4 linked regions of the Nitrobacter winogradskyi Nb-255 genome follow. The main gene of each other region encodes a partner of the protein of the gene in region 4 in a complex. Links are inferred from orthologs where the notes say so. Each region holds a gene or a part of one and is shown on either strand. Other genes may lie near its edges.

Region 1 (2,802 bases), 1.9 Mb from region 4 along the record:
TCCACGACCATCTCGTCGAGGGCTCTGCGCAGCCGCATCAGGCATTCGGCGCGCGTCTTGCCGTGCACGATCAGCTTGCCCACCAGCGAGTCGTAGTAGGGCGGGATCACATACCCCTGATAAACGGCGGAATCGATCCGGACGCCGAGCCCGCCCGGCGGATGGAATTGCAAAATCTTGCCAGGAGATGGGCGGAAGGTAACGGGGTTTTCCGCGTTGATTCGGCACTCGATGGCGTGGCCGTTGACGGCGATTTCCTTCTGGGCGGCGGGAAGGTCGCCGCCGGCGGCGATGCGGATCTGCTCCAGCACGAGATCGATGTCGGTGATCATCTCGGTGACGGGATGCTCGACCTGAATGCGCGTATTCATTTCGATGAAATAGAATCTGCCGTCCTCGTAGAGGAATTCGACCGTTCCGACGCCGAGATACTTTATCTCGCTCATCGCCTTGGCAACGGTCTCGCCGATCTTGTTTCGGGCTGCCGCCGTCAACGCGGGCGATGGACCTTCTTCCCAAACCTTCTGGTGGCGGCGCTGGAGCGAGCAGTCGCGTTCTCCAAGATGAATGGCGCCGCCGCGCCCGTCGCCAAGCACCTGGATTTCGATGTGGCGCGGCTTCTGCAAGTACTTTTCCAGATAAACGGAGGCGTCGCCGAACGCCGCTCGGGCCTCGTTCCCCGCGGCCGAGATCGCCATCATCAGGTCGTCGGGCGTCTTGACGATCTTCATGCCGCGCCCGCCGCCGCCGGCGGCCGCTTTCACCAGGACAGGAAAGCCGATCGCCTTGGCGATGGCCATGGCGTTGTCATCGGGACCGATGCCGCCATCGGAGCCCGGAACCACGGGAATGCCGAGGCGCTTCGCGGTCTTCTTGGCTTCGATCTTGTCGCCCATGAGGCGGATATGTTCGGCCTTGGGGCCGATGAAATGCAGGCGATGGTCAGCGAGGATTTCGGCGAAACGGGCATTCTCGGACAAAAAGCCGTACCCCGGATGCACGGCCTCGGCGCCTGTGATCTCGCAGGCTGCCAGCAGCGCCGGGATGTTGAGGTAGCTGTCCTTCGTCGTCGGCGGCCCGATGCAGACGCTTTCGTCCGCGAGGCGGACATGCATGGCGTCGGCGTCGGCGGTGGAATGGACCGCAACGGTCGCGATACCCAGCTCCTTGCAGGCGCGCAGGATGCGCAGGGCGATCTCGCCGCGATTGGCTATCAGGATCTTATCGAACATCACTGCGTCCGCGGTTCGAACGGCGTCATTCAATGATGACCAGCGGCTCGCCGAACTCGACGGGCTGGCCATCCTCGACGAGAATCTGCGTGACGGTGCCGGAGCGCGGCGACGGGATCTGGTTCATGGTCTTCATGGCCTCGATGATCAGCAGCGTCTGGCCTGCGGTGACCTTGGACCCGACCTCGATGAAGGGTTTTGCGCCCGGTTCCGACGCCCAATAGGCCGTTCCGACCATCGGCGATGGAACCATGCCGGGATGCTTGCTGATGTCGGCCGCGCCTGCGGCCGGCGAGGGGGCTGGCGCCGGCGCGGCCTGATAGGTGGCCGGTATCGCTGCCCCGACGGTGACGTTGCGTGCCACACGGACACGAAGTCCATCACGCTCGATTTCGATCTCCGTGAGCCTGGTTTCGTCGAGCAGGGCGGCGAGTTCGCGGATCACGTCGCTCTCCTCGCGCAGATCGTTGCCGGTTTTGTTTTTTGCGGGTTCTCCGGGCTGGCGGGACATGATCTCGATCCGAAACTTTCTGTGAGAATGACGCTGATGTGTCAGGATTTAACTTTGTTCGACGGGTCTACCGCGCCGATCTTGGCGGCAAGGCCATTGATCGCGAGCCGGTAGCCGTCAATTCCGAAGCCTGACAGGCTTGCGAACGCGGCCTTGGCCGTGAAGGAGTGATGACGGAAGTCCTCGCGCGCATGAATGTTGCTGATATGAACTTCGACGGTCGGAATTTTGACCGCGACCAGCGCGTCGTGAAGTGCGATGGAAGTGTGCGAGTAGCCGCCGGCGTTGATGACGATACCGGCTGCGTTCTTCGCATGAGCTTCGTGAATGAAATCGATCAGCTCGCCCTCGCGGTTTGACTGGCGGCAATCCGCGGCCAGTCCAAAATTTTTGGCCGTTTCGGCGCAAAGCTGTTCGACGTCGGCAAGGTTGGCGTGGCCATAGGTATCCGGCTCTCGGGTCCCGAGCATGTTAAGGTTCGGGCCGTTGAGCACGTAGATCGTCTTGGCCATCTGAAATCCTGAAAATCAGCCATTTCCGCCGCCGAACGCCGGAGTTCGGGCCGTTATATGTAACAAGAACGTCAAGGGGAAGCCTGAACAGTCCCTGATTCGGCTTGAGATATCTCGCGCTGTTTGCGAGGATTCATGGAGAACATACGGAAATATCTCGTTAACCGACCTTGGGCATCGCGACGGGGCATACGAGCGTACCAGATAGCCAGTTCCCGCGCCCCTGAGGGAGCCTCTCAAACGACCACAGGAAGGGGAGAAACGTCGAGAGGGATTCGGAGCGCTCATGCGAAGCGGTTACCCGGCGTTCGATTCCAGGCCCCCCGGTGAGCGCTGGTTCAAAAGCGCTGATTCAAACAGGGACGCGCCATCAACAGGAGGCTTTGCCGCAGCGCGCCGTGTTGATTTTCTCCTTGAGGTTCTCGAGACCCACGGCTCCCACGACGACCTGCTTGCCGATGACGTAGCTTGGCGTTCCATTCATTCCCATGGATTCGGCAAGCTTGAAGTTCTCTTCGAGCGTGGCGCGCACCTCGGCGCTCGTCAT
Region 2 (2,943 bases), 380 kb from region 4 along the record:
CCCGCGGCTATCCTTTCAGGGCCAAAGCGCGGACGCAGCCTGCCCAAAGTCCTGTCGATAGCGGATGTCGACCGCCTGCTCGGGCGCGCGAAGGCGGACGCCGAATCTCTGGACGCCCCACCTGCCCGGCGATTGCGCGCGGCGCGGCTCTATTGCCTGCTGGAAGTGCTTTACGCTACGGGCCTGCGCGTCTCCGAACTGGTCTCCCTGCCGCTGTCGGCGGCGCGGCGCGACGCCCGCATGATCGTGGTGCGCGGCAAGGGCGACAAGGAACGGCTGGTGCCGCTGAACAACGCCTCGCGACAGGCGATGGCCGACTATCTCCAGACGATGGCGGATCAGCGCGGCGCAGGGAAGGCCGCGTCGCCGCGACAGAGCTGGCTGTTTCCGTCGTTTGGCGAAAGCGGCCACCTGACACGCCAGCACTTTGCGCGCGAGCTGAAGGAACTCGCGGCGGCGGCCGGCCTCGCGCCACGGCTGGTCTCGCCGCACGTGCTGCGCCATGCCTTCGCGAGCCATCTGCTGCACAACGGCGCGGACCTGCGGATCGTGCAGACCCTGCTCGGCCATACCGACATCTCGACCACGCAAATCTACACGCACGTCGTGGAAGAGCGCCTGAAAAGCCTGGTGCGCGATCTGCACCCGCTGGCGGAAGCATGACCGGTGCTCATCGCGAACGCCATTCCGCGGCCCCACCGCCGAAGGCCTCAACTCCGCGCGCCCCGCTTCGCCCTTGACTCAACGCTGATCAGCCGCGAAAGAGCGCTCGCACCACCCGCACTTGACCCGCCCTCGAAGACACGTTTTACCTGTCTCCTAAATATTTGAATAAAAGGACCTTTCTCTCTCCTCGACAGATTTCCCCTCCACGCGCCTCCGTCTCTATACTGCTGGAATGCCCGATCCCATGCGCAGCTACCTCGATTTCGAAAAACCCGTCGCCGAGCTCGATTCCAAGATCGACGAACTGCGCGCGCTCGCCGCGTCGGGCAGCGACATTAGCGAGGAAATTTCCAGCATCGAGGAGAAGGCCGCGCAGGCTTTGAAGGATCTCTACGCCAACCTGACGCCCTGGCAGAAAACCCAGGTGGCGCGGCACCCGCAGCGCCCGCACTTCTCCGATTTCGTCAAGGGCCTGATCACCGAGTTCACGCCACTGGCCGGCGACCGCAAGTTCGGCGAGGACGAGGCGCTGATCGGCGGCTTCGGACGCTTCCGCGGCGAAAGCATCTGCGTCATCGGACAGGAGAAAGGCGCAACCACTGAAAGCCGCCTGAAGCACAATTTCGGGATGGCGCGCCCCGAAGGCTACCGCAAGGCGGTCCGGCTGATGGATATGGCCGACCGTTTCGACATTCCCGTGCTGTCGCTGGTCGATTCCGCCGGAGCCTACCCCGGCATCGGCGCCGAGGAACGCGGCCAGGCCGAGGCGATCGCCCGCTCGACCGACGCGTGCCTGTCGCTCGGCGTCGCCAATATCGCCGTGATCATCGGCGAAGGCGGCTCCGGCGGCGCGATCGCGATCGCGACCGCCAACCGCGTGCTGATGCTGGAACATGCGATCTATAGCGTGATCTCGCCGGAAGCGGCGTCGTCGATTCTCTGGCGCGACAGCAGCAAGGCACAGGAAGCCGCGACCAACATGAAAATCACCGCGCAGGATCTGCTGCGGTTCGGCGTGATCGACGCCATCCTCAAGGAACCGGCCGGCGGCGCGCATCGCGATCCCGCCGCCGTTATCGCGCTGACCGGGGACGCCATCGCCGGCGCATTGAACGATCTGCGCAACCTCGACCGTGATTCGCTTCGTCAGCAGCGCCGTCAGAAGTTTATCGATATCGGGCGTAAACTGGGCTGAGCGCACGCTGCGCTTTCTTCCGGCGAAACGCATTCCGGCCCTCTTTACGGGATCGACAGGTCAACGGGTTCAGCCGGAAATCCATGACCCTTCCGGGTGTGCTCCGTTCAAGAACACGGCTTTTCCGGAAGCCGCCGAAGCGCCCTAATTCAGCCCCGTCCGGAATATTTAGTCTCCATTCACCATCGAGGTCGGAGTTCACCTCGTTCGGTTCCGCTCGGCTTGCGAGCACAGATGCTTAAGGATATTATTTTATTCAATGGCTTGGGGCACGACGCCATGAATTCGGGGTGCAGGCTTGCCCGTCCTAGCGGAGCTTTGCTTTGATCAATCGTTCGATCGCTCGCACGATCATGACCTCCGCCGTGCTGATGGGCAGCGCGCTTCTGGCCGGCTGCAACACCGACGACGCCTCACTCGCGAGCAACGCCAAGGCCAACCGGCCGGTCTCGCCCAAGCTCGTCGCGGCCATGACCGCGAAGGACATGGAACTGCAATCGCCGATCCTGATTCGGCTGTTCAAACAGGAGGCCGAGCTCGAAGTCTGGAAGCAGGACCGATCCGGCAAGTTCGCACTGCTCAAGAGCTACCCGATCTGCCGCTGGTCCGGAGATCTCGGCCCCAAGACGCGCGAGGGAGACCGTCAGGCTCCGGAGGGATTCTACAGCATCACGCCCGCGCAGATGAACCCGCGCTCCTCCTATTACCTCTCTTTCAACACCGGCTACCCCAATGAGTTCGACAAGTCATTGGGACGCACCGGTTCCCAACTGATGGTGCACGGCGACTGTTCCTCGCGCGGATGCTACGCCATGACCGACGAGCAGATCGCCGAGATCTACGCCGTGGGGCGGGAGTCGTTCTTCGGCGGTCAGCGCGCCTTCCAGCTCCAAGCCTATCCGTTCCGCATGACGGCTGCGAATCTTGCGAAGCACCGCAACAATCCGAACATGCCGTTCTGGAAGATGATCAAGGAAGGCAACGATCATTTCGAGGTAACGCGTCAAGAACCGAAGGTCGCATTCTGCGAGCGTAAGTACGTGTTCGATCCGGCGCCTCCGCCCGGCTCAACCCGGCCGCTC
Region 3 (2,951 bases), 1.9 Mb from region 4 along the record:
AGCGCAGGTCGTGGCTGACGATATAGGCAAAACGCTGGATTTCATCGTTGGCTTCCCGCAGATCGCTGGTCCGCTTCTCGATGGTCGATTCCAGATTGAGATTGATATCGCGCAGCCGGGCGTTAGCCAGGTCGCGTTCCCGGTTCGACCGCCGCACAAGGTAGATCGAGAGCCCGGCAAACAGCACAACGAGCCCCGAGCCGACGCTGGTAATCAGCGCCGAACGCGATTGGCTGGCATCGGCTGACGCCGTCCGCGCCGCGAGCAGACGATTTGCCTCGGTTCGCATCTCGTTCCCCAGATCGCGAATCTGTCGCGTCGCGTCCTGACCAGCCTCTCGTCGCGCGCTCTCAACGGCCTGATCCAGCCGGTTCGTCAGCGCGAGATCAATGCTCTGCCGCAACTGCTCGATCCGCTGACTGGTCAGCGGGACCATTTGCTGGAGCCGCTGTTGCTGGTAGGGATTCTCTTTGGTCAGTACCCTCAGCCGTTCGAAGCTCAGCGGAATCCGGCCTGATGCATCTTCGAACGCAGCCCGGAATTCCGGGCGCTGCGTCAGCAGAAAGCTGCGCTGCGAACTTTCCGCGCGCTGTATCTGTAACTGGGCCAGTGAAATTTCATTCTCGACTTCCATGCTGCGGAGAACCCAGCGAGTGTCGTCGCGCGCCTTGTTGACAAGATAAATGGAAATGACGCTGATCAGCGTCAGAACCACCAGACCTGCCGTCAGCAGGAGCAACTGGCTGAGCGCGGGTCGTGACGTCCTGGCTCTTGGCGCTACGATTTCATCGTATTCGGATCGAGACAGTCTGAATCGCCCCCGCGCGTTTACCGGCCTTTTGCTAAACCCCTCAGCGCGCAATCGGTTCCGTGTCTTTTGTTCCTAAAACAATCCCGGTCCGGGCTCGAAACGGCTCAGGCTCCTTTTAGACCGCCGCTGGAGAGATACTGCTCCAGCCAATGGATATGGTAGTCGCCGTCGATAATGCTCGCTTCGCGGACCAGCGCCCGGAACAGCGGCAAGGTGGTCTCGACGCCTTCCACGACCATCTCGTCGAGGGCTCTGCGCAGCCGCATCAGGCATTCGGCGCGCGTCTTGCCGTGCACGATCAGCTTGCCCACCAGCGAGTCGTAGTAGGGCGGGATCACATACCCCTGATAAACGGCGGAATCGATCCGGACGCCGAGCCCGCCCGGCGGATGGAATTGCAAAATCTTGCCAGGAGATGGGCGGAAGGTAACGGGGTTTTCCGCGTTGATTCGGCACTCGATGGCGTGGCCGTTGACGGCGATTTCCTTCTGGGCGGCGGGAAGGTCGCCGCCGGCGGCGATGCGGATCTGCTCCAGCACGAGATCGATGTCGGTGATCATCTCGGTGACGGGATGCTCGACCTGAATGCGCGTATTCATTTCGATGAAATAGAATCTGCCGTCCTCGTAGAGGAATTCGACCGTTCCGACGCCGAGATACTTTATCTCGCTCATCGCCTTGGCAACGGTCTCGCCGATCTTGTTTCGGGCTGCCGCCGTCAACGCGGGCGATGGACCTTCTTCCCAAACCTTCTGGTGGCGGCGCTGGAGCGAGCAGTCGCGTTCTCCAAGATGAATGGCGCCGCCGCGCCCGTCGCCAAGCACCTGGATTTCGATGTGGCGCGGCTTCTGCAAGTACTTTTCCAGATAAACGGAGGCGTCGCCGAACGCCGCTCGGGCCTCGTTCCCCGCGGCCGAGATCGCCATCATCAGGTCGTCGGGCGTCTTGACGATCTTCATGCCGCGCCCGCCGCCGCCGGCGGCCGCTTTCACCAGGACAGGAAAGCCGATCGCCTTGGCGATGGCCATGGCGTTGTCATCGGGACCGATGCCGCCATCGGAGCCCGGAACCACGGGAATGCCGAGGCGCTTCGCGGTCTTCTTGGCTTCGATCTTGTCGCCCATGAGGCGGATATGTTCGGCCTTGGGGCCGATGAAATGCAGGCGATGGTCAGCGAGGATTTCGGCGAAACGGGCATTCTCGGACAAAAAGCCGTACCCCGGATGCACGGCCTCGGCGCCTGTGATCTCGCAGGCTGCCAGCAGCGCCGGGATGTTGAGGTAGCTGTCCTTCGTCGTCGGCGGCCCGATGCAGACGCTTTCGTCCGCGAGGCGGACATGCATGGCGTCGGCGTCGGCGGTGGAATGGACCGCAACGGTCGCGATACCCAGCTCCTTGCAGGCGCGCAGGATGCGCAGGGCGATCTCGCCGCGATTGGCTATCAGGATCTTATCGAACATCACTGCGTCCGCGGTTCGAACGGCGTCATTCAATGATGACCAGCGGCTCGCCGAACTCGACGGGCTGGCCATCCTCGACGAGAATCTGCGTGACGGTGCCGGAGCGCGGCGACGGGATCTGGTTCATGGTCTTCATGGCCTCGATGATCAGCAGCGTCTGGCCTGCGGTGACCTTGGACCCGACCTCGATGAAGGGTTTTGCGCCCGGTTCCGACGCCCAATAGGCCGTTCCGACCATCGGCGATGGAACCATGCCGGGATGCTTGCTGATGTCGGCCGCGCCTGCGGCCGGCGAGGGGGCTGGCGCCGGCGCGGCCTGATAGGTGGCCGGTATCGCTGCCCCGACGGTGACGTTGCGTGCCACACGGACACGAAGTCCATCACGCTCGATTTCGATCTCCGTGAGCCTGGTTTCGTCGAGCAGGGCGGCGAGTTCGCGGATCACGTCGCTCTCCTCGCGCAGATCGTTGCCGGTTTTGTTTTTTGCGGGTTCTCCGGGCTGGCGGGACATGATCTCGATCCGAAACTTTCTGTGAGAATGACGCTGATGTGTCAGGATTTAACTTTGTTCGACGGGTCTACCGCGCCGATCTTGGCGGCAAGGCCATTGATCGCGAGCCGGTAGCCGTCAATTCCGAAGCCTGACAGGCTTGCGAACGCGGCCTTGGCCGTGAAGGAGT
Region 4 (3,069 bases):
GCCTTCGTCACTTTTCTGATGGCCGGCGATCCGGACCCCGCGACCTCGCTCGCCATCATCAAGGCGTTGCCCAGGGCCGGCGCCGACATCATCGAAATCGGAATGCCCTTCACCGATCCGATGGCGGATGGTCCGGCGGTCCAGGCGGCCGGGCGGCGCGCGCTCGATGCGGGCATGACCCTGACCGGCACGCTGCGGATGATCGGCGAGTTTCGGAAGGACGACGATTCGACGCCGGTCGTGCTGATGGGCTATTACAATCCGGTCTACATCTACGGCGTCGAGAAATTTCTTGACGATGCCAGGGCGGCGGGCGTCGATGGCCTGATCGTCGTCGACCTGCCGCCGGAGGAAGACTCCGAGTTGTGCATCCCGGCGATGAAAGCCGGATTGAATTTCATTCGCCTGGCGACGCCGACGACGGATGACAAGCGTCTGCCGGCGGTGCTCGCGAATACGTCGGGTTTTGTGTACTACGTCTCGATCACCGGGATCACCGGCAGCGCGGCGGCGGATTCGACGGCGGTTGGCGCGGCGGTCGGGCGCATCAAGCGCCATACGAGCCTGCCGGTCTGCGTCGGCTTCGGCATCCGCACTCCGGATGCCGCGCGCGGCATTGCCGAGCGCTCGGACGGCGCGGTGGTCGGCTCGGCGCTGGTCGATGCGCTCAGCGCCAGCCTCGACGCCGAAGGCAAGGCGACGTCCGGAACCGTCCAGGCGGTCGCCTCTCTCGCGGCGGCGCTGGCCGAGGGCGTGCGGTCGGCGCGGCAAGCAGCGGAATAGGCTTTTTTCCCTCTCCCCTTGTGGGGGAGGGTACCGAGCCGCATGTATGCGGCGAGGTGGGTGAGGGGTCGTCCCGTCATCCTGATTGCGATAGAGCGTTTTCGAGCAAAGTGGATACCGGTTCGCGTGAAGAAAACGCGTCAAATCAAGATTATAGAGCCTCGCTTCTGATTCCATCAGAAGCGAAAAGGCTCTAGAAGAACCCTCACCCGGCTCGCACCCTGCCTCGCGGTGCTTTGCCACCCTGTCCCGCAAGGGGAGAAGGTTCGGGCCGTCGCCAGATGGTGCGGTGTTACGGAGTAAGGCATGAATTGGTTGACCAACGTTGTCCGGCCGAAAATCCGCAATATCCTCAAGCGGGAAACGCCGGATAATCTCTGGATCAAGTGTCCCGACACCGGGCAGCTCGTGTTCTACAAGGACGTCGAGAGCAACCAGTTCGTCATCCCCGGATCGAACTACCACATGCGGATGAGCGCCGATGCGCGGCTGAAGTCGATCTTCGACAACGAGACATGGTACGATGTGGCGTTGCCGGAGGTAACTGCCGATCCGCTGAAATTCCGTGACGAGCGCAAGTATGTCGACCGCATCAGGGACGCGCGCGCCAAAACCGGACTCCATGATTCCGTGAAGGTCGGGTTCGGCAGGCTGGAAGGGTCCGCCGTCGTGGTCGCGGTGCAGGATTTCGATTTCATGGGCGGCTCGCTTGGCATGGCGGCGGGCGAGGCGATCGTGCGGGGGCTCGAACTCGCGGTCGAGAAACGGTGCCCCTTCATCGTGTTCGCGGCGTCGGGCGGCGCGCGGATGCAGGAAGGCGTGCTGTCGCTGATGCAGCTGCCCCGCACCACCGTCGCGGTGCAGATGCTGCGCGAGGCCAGGCAGCCCTACATCGTAGTGCTGACGAATCCGACCACCGGCGGCGTCACGGCCTCCTATGCGATGCTCGGGGACGTTCAGATCGCGGAGCCCGGCGCGCTGATCGGCTTCGCCGGAGCCCGCGTCATCGAGCAGACCATCCGCGAGAAACTGCCGGACGGTTTTCAGCGGGCCGAGTATTTGCGCGACCATGGCATGATCGACCTGGTGGTGCATCGTCACGAGTTGCGGCCGACGCTGGCGCGGGTGTGCCGGCTGCTGACCAAGGCGCCGGAAATGATCGAGCAGGAGCCGGAACCCTCCGCTCCCGTTCCGCCGGATGAGCCGGACGAGCCTGCCGCGACTCAGGAAGCTCCACCGGCGGCGCCTGCCGCGCCTCCGGCGTGAGCGCTGTTCCGCCCCGGCAAAGCCCGCTCGACGATGCTGTTGCGCGGATATCGAAGCTGCATCCGAAAAGGATCGATCTCACGCTCGGCCGGATGTGGCGCGTCCTTGAGCGGCTCGATCATCCCGAACGCAGGTTGCCGCCGGTCATTCACGTCGCCGGCACCAACGGCAAGGGCTCCACCGTCGCCTACCTGCGCGCGATCCTCGAGGCCGCCGGTTTGCGCGTGCATGTCTTTACCTCGCCCTATCTGGTGAGGATCAACGAATGCGTGCGGTTGGCCGGAACGCTGGTTGCCGACGATGCCCTGCGCGACGCGCTGCTTGAATGCGAGCGCGCCAATGGCGGCGAGCCGCTGACCCTTTTCGAGATAAAGACCGCGGCGGCCTTTCTGTTGTTCGCACGAAGTCCCGCCGACGTGCTGTTGCTCGAGGTCGGCCTCGGCGGCCGGCTCGACAGCACCAACGTGGTCGAGACGCCGCTGGCGAGCGTCATCACGCCCGTCGGCATCGATCACGTCGAGTTTCTGGGCGGCTCGCTGGCGGAGATCGCCGGCGAGAAAGCCGGCATCATCAAGCCTGGCGTGCCCGTCATCTGCGCGGAGCAGTCGCCCGAAGCCGAAGTTGTGATCGAGCAGCGGGCGAAGCGGATGCGCAGTCCGCTGCACGCGGCCGGCCAGCACTGGCACGTCCACGCGGAACACGGACGACTGGTCTATCAGGACGAAAGCGGCCTGCTCGACCTCGCCGCGCCCCGGCTGTTCGGCCGGCATCAGTTCGACAATGCGGGCCTCGCGATCGCGACGCTGCGGGCGCAGGATCGCTTCTCGATCGAGACAACGGCGTTCGAGCGCGGCGTCACCGGCGCGGAATGGCCGGCGCGGATGCAGCGGCTGACATCCGGCCGGATCGTGGATCAGGCGCCGCGCGACGCCGAGCTCTGGCTCGACGGCGGGCACAATGCCGATGGCGGGCGGATCGCGGCGGCGGCGCTCGGCGATCTCGAGGAGCGGGTGTCGCGAC

What was found.
Region 1: the proteins of accD (region 4) and accB are in contact, whole or in part, in a solved structure (PDB 8UXZ), measured with the Escherichia coli proteins. The link is inferred for Nitrobacter winogradskyi Nb-255 from one-to-one orthologs.
Region 2: the proteins of accD (region 4) and NWI_RS02030 are in contact, whole or in part, in a solved structure (PDB 8UXZ), measured with the Escherichia coli proteins. The link is inferred for Nitrobacter winogradskyi Nb-255 from one-to-one orthologs.
Region 3: the proteins of accD (region 4) and accC are in contact, whole or in part, in a solved structure (PDB 8UXZ), measured with the Escherichia coli proteins. The link is inferred for Nitrobacter winogradskyi Nb-255 from one-to-one orthologs.

The regions. Positions count from the first base shown.
Region 1 is NC_007406.1:1,920,626-1,923,427, reverse strand. What follows is about bases 1-2,709. They hold accB (acetyl-CoA carboxylase biotin carboxyl carrier protein), read right to left. Parts: upstream 1,744-2,709; coding sequence 1,258-1,743; downstream 1-1,257. Other genes in these bases: NWI_RS09135 (DsbA family protein), read right to left, coding at 2,626-2,709; aroQ (type II 3-dehydroquinate dehydratase), read right to left, coding at 1,785-2,255; accC (acetyl-CoA carboxylase biotin carboxylase subunit), read right to left, coding at 1-1,232. Also shown: more of NWI_RS09135, read right to left, coding at 2,710-2,802. UniProt on the Escherichia coli protein: This protein is a component of the acetyl coenzyme A carboxylase complex; first, biotin carboxylase catalyzes the carboxylation of the carrier protein and then the transcarboxylase transfers the carboxyl group to form malonyl-CoA.
Region 2 is NC_007406.1:438,862-441,804, reverse strand. Bases 30-2,879 are described here. They hold NWI_RS02030 (acetyl-CoA carboxylase carboxyltransferase subunit alpha), read left to right. Parts: upstream 30-898; coding sequence 899-1,861; downstream 1,862-2,879. Other genes in these bases: NWI_RS02025 (L,D-transpeptidase family protein), read left to right, coding at 2,185-2,879; xerD (site-specific tyrosine recombinase XerD), read left to right, coding at 30-663. Also shown: more of xerD, read left to right, coding at 1-29; more of NWI_RS02025, read left to right, coding at 2,880-2,943. UniProt on the Escherichia coli protein: Component of the acetyl coenzyme A carboxylase (ACC) complex. First, biotin carboxylase catalyzes the carboxylation of biotin on its carrier protein (BCCP) and then the CO(2) group is transferred by the carboxyltransferase to acetyl-CoA to form malonyl-CoA.
Region 3 is NC_007406.1:1,921,516-1,924,466, reverse strand. What follows is about bases 94-2,951. They hold accC (acetyl-CoA carboxylase biotin carboxylase subunit), read right to left. Parts: upstream 2,272-2,951; coding sequence 916-2,271; downstream 94-915. Other genes in these bases: aroQ (type II 3-dehydroquinate dehydratase), read right to left, coding at 2,824-2,951; accB (acetyl-CoA carboxylase biotin carboxyl carrier protein), read right to left, coding at 2,297-2,782; NWI_RS09155 (sensor histidine kinase), read right to left, coding at 94-739. In the rest of the region: more of NWI_RS09155, read right to left, coding at 1-93. UniProt on the Escherichia coli protein: This protein is a component of the acetyl coenzyme A carboxylase complex; first, biotin carboxylase catalyzes the carboxylation of the carrier protein and then the transcarboxylase transfers the carboxyl group to form malonyl-CoA.
Region 4 is NC_007406.1:63,780-66,848, reverse strand. The notes cover bases 94-3,069. They hold accD (acetyl-CoA carboxylase, carboxyltransferase subunit beta), read left to right. Parts: upstream 94-1,089; coding sequence 1,090-2,049; downstream 2,050-3,069. Other genes in these bases: NWI_RS00275 (bifunctional folylpolyglutamate synthase/dihydrofolate synthase), read left to right, coding at 2,046-3,069; trpA (tryptophan synthase subunit alpha), read left to right, coding at 94-783. In the rest of the region: more of trpA, read left to right, coding at 1-93.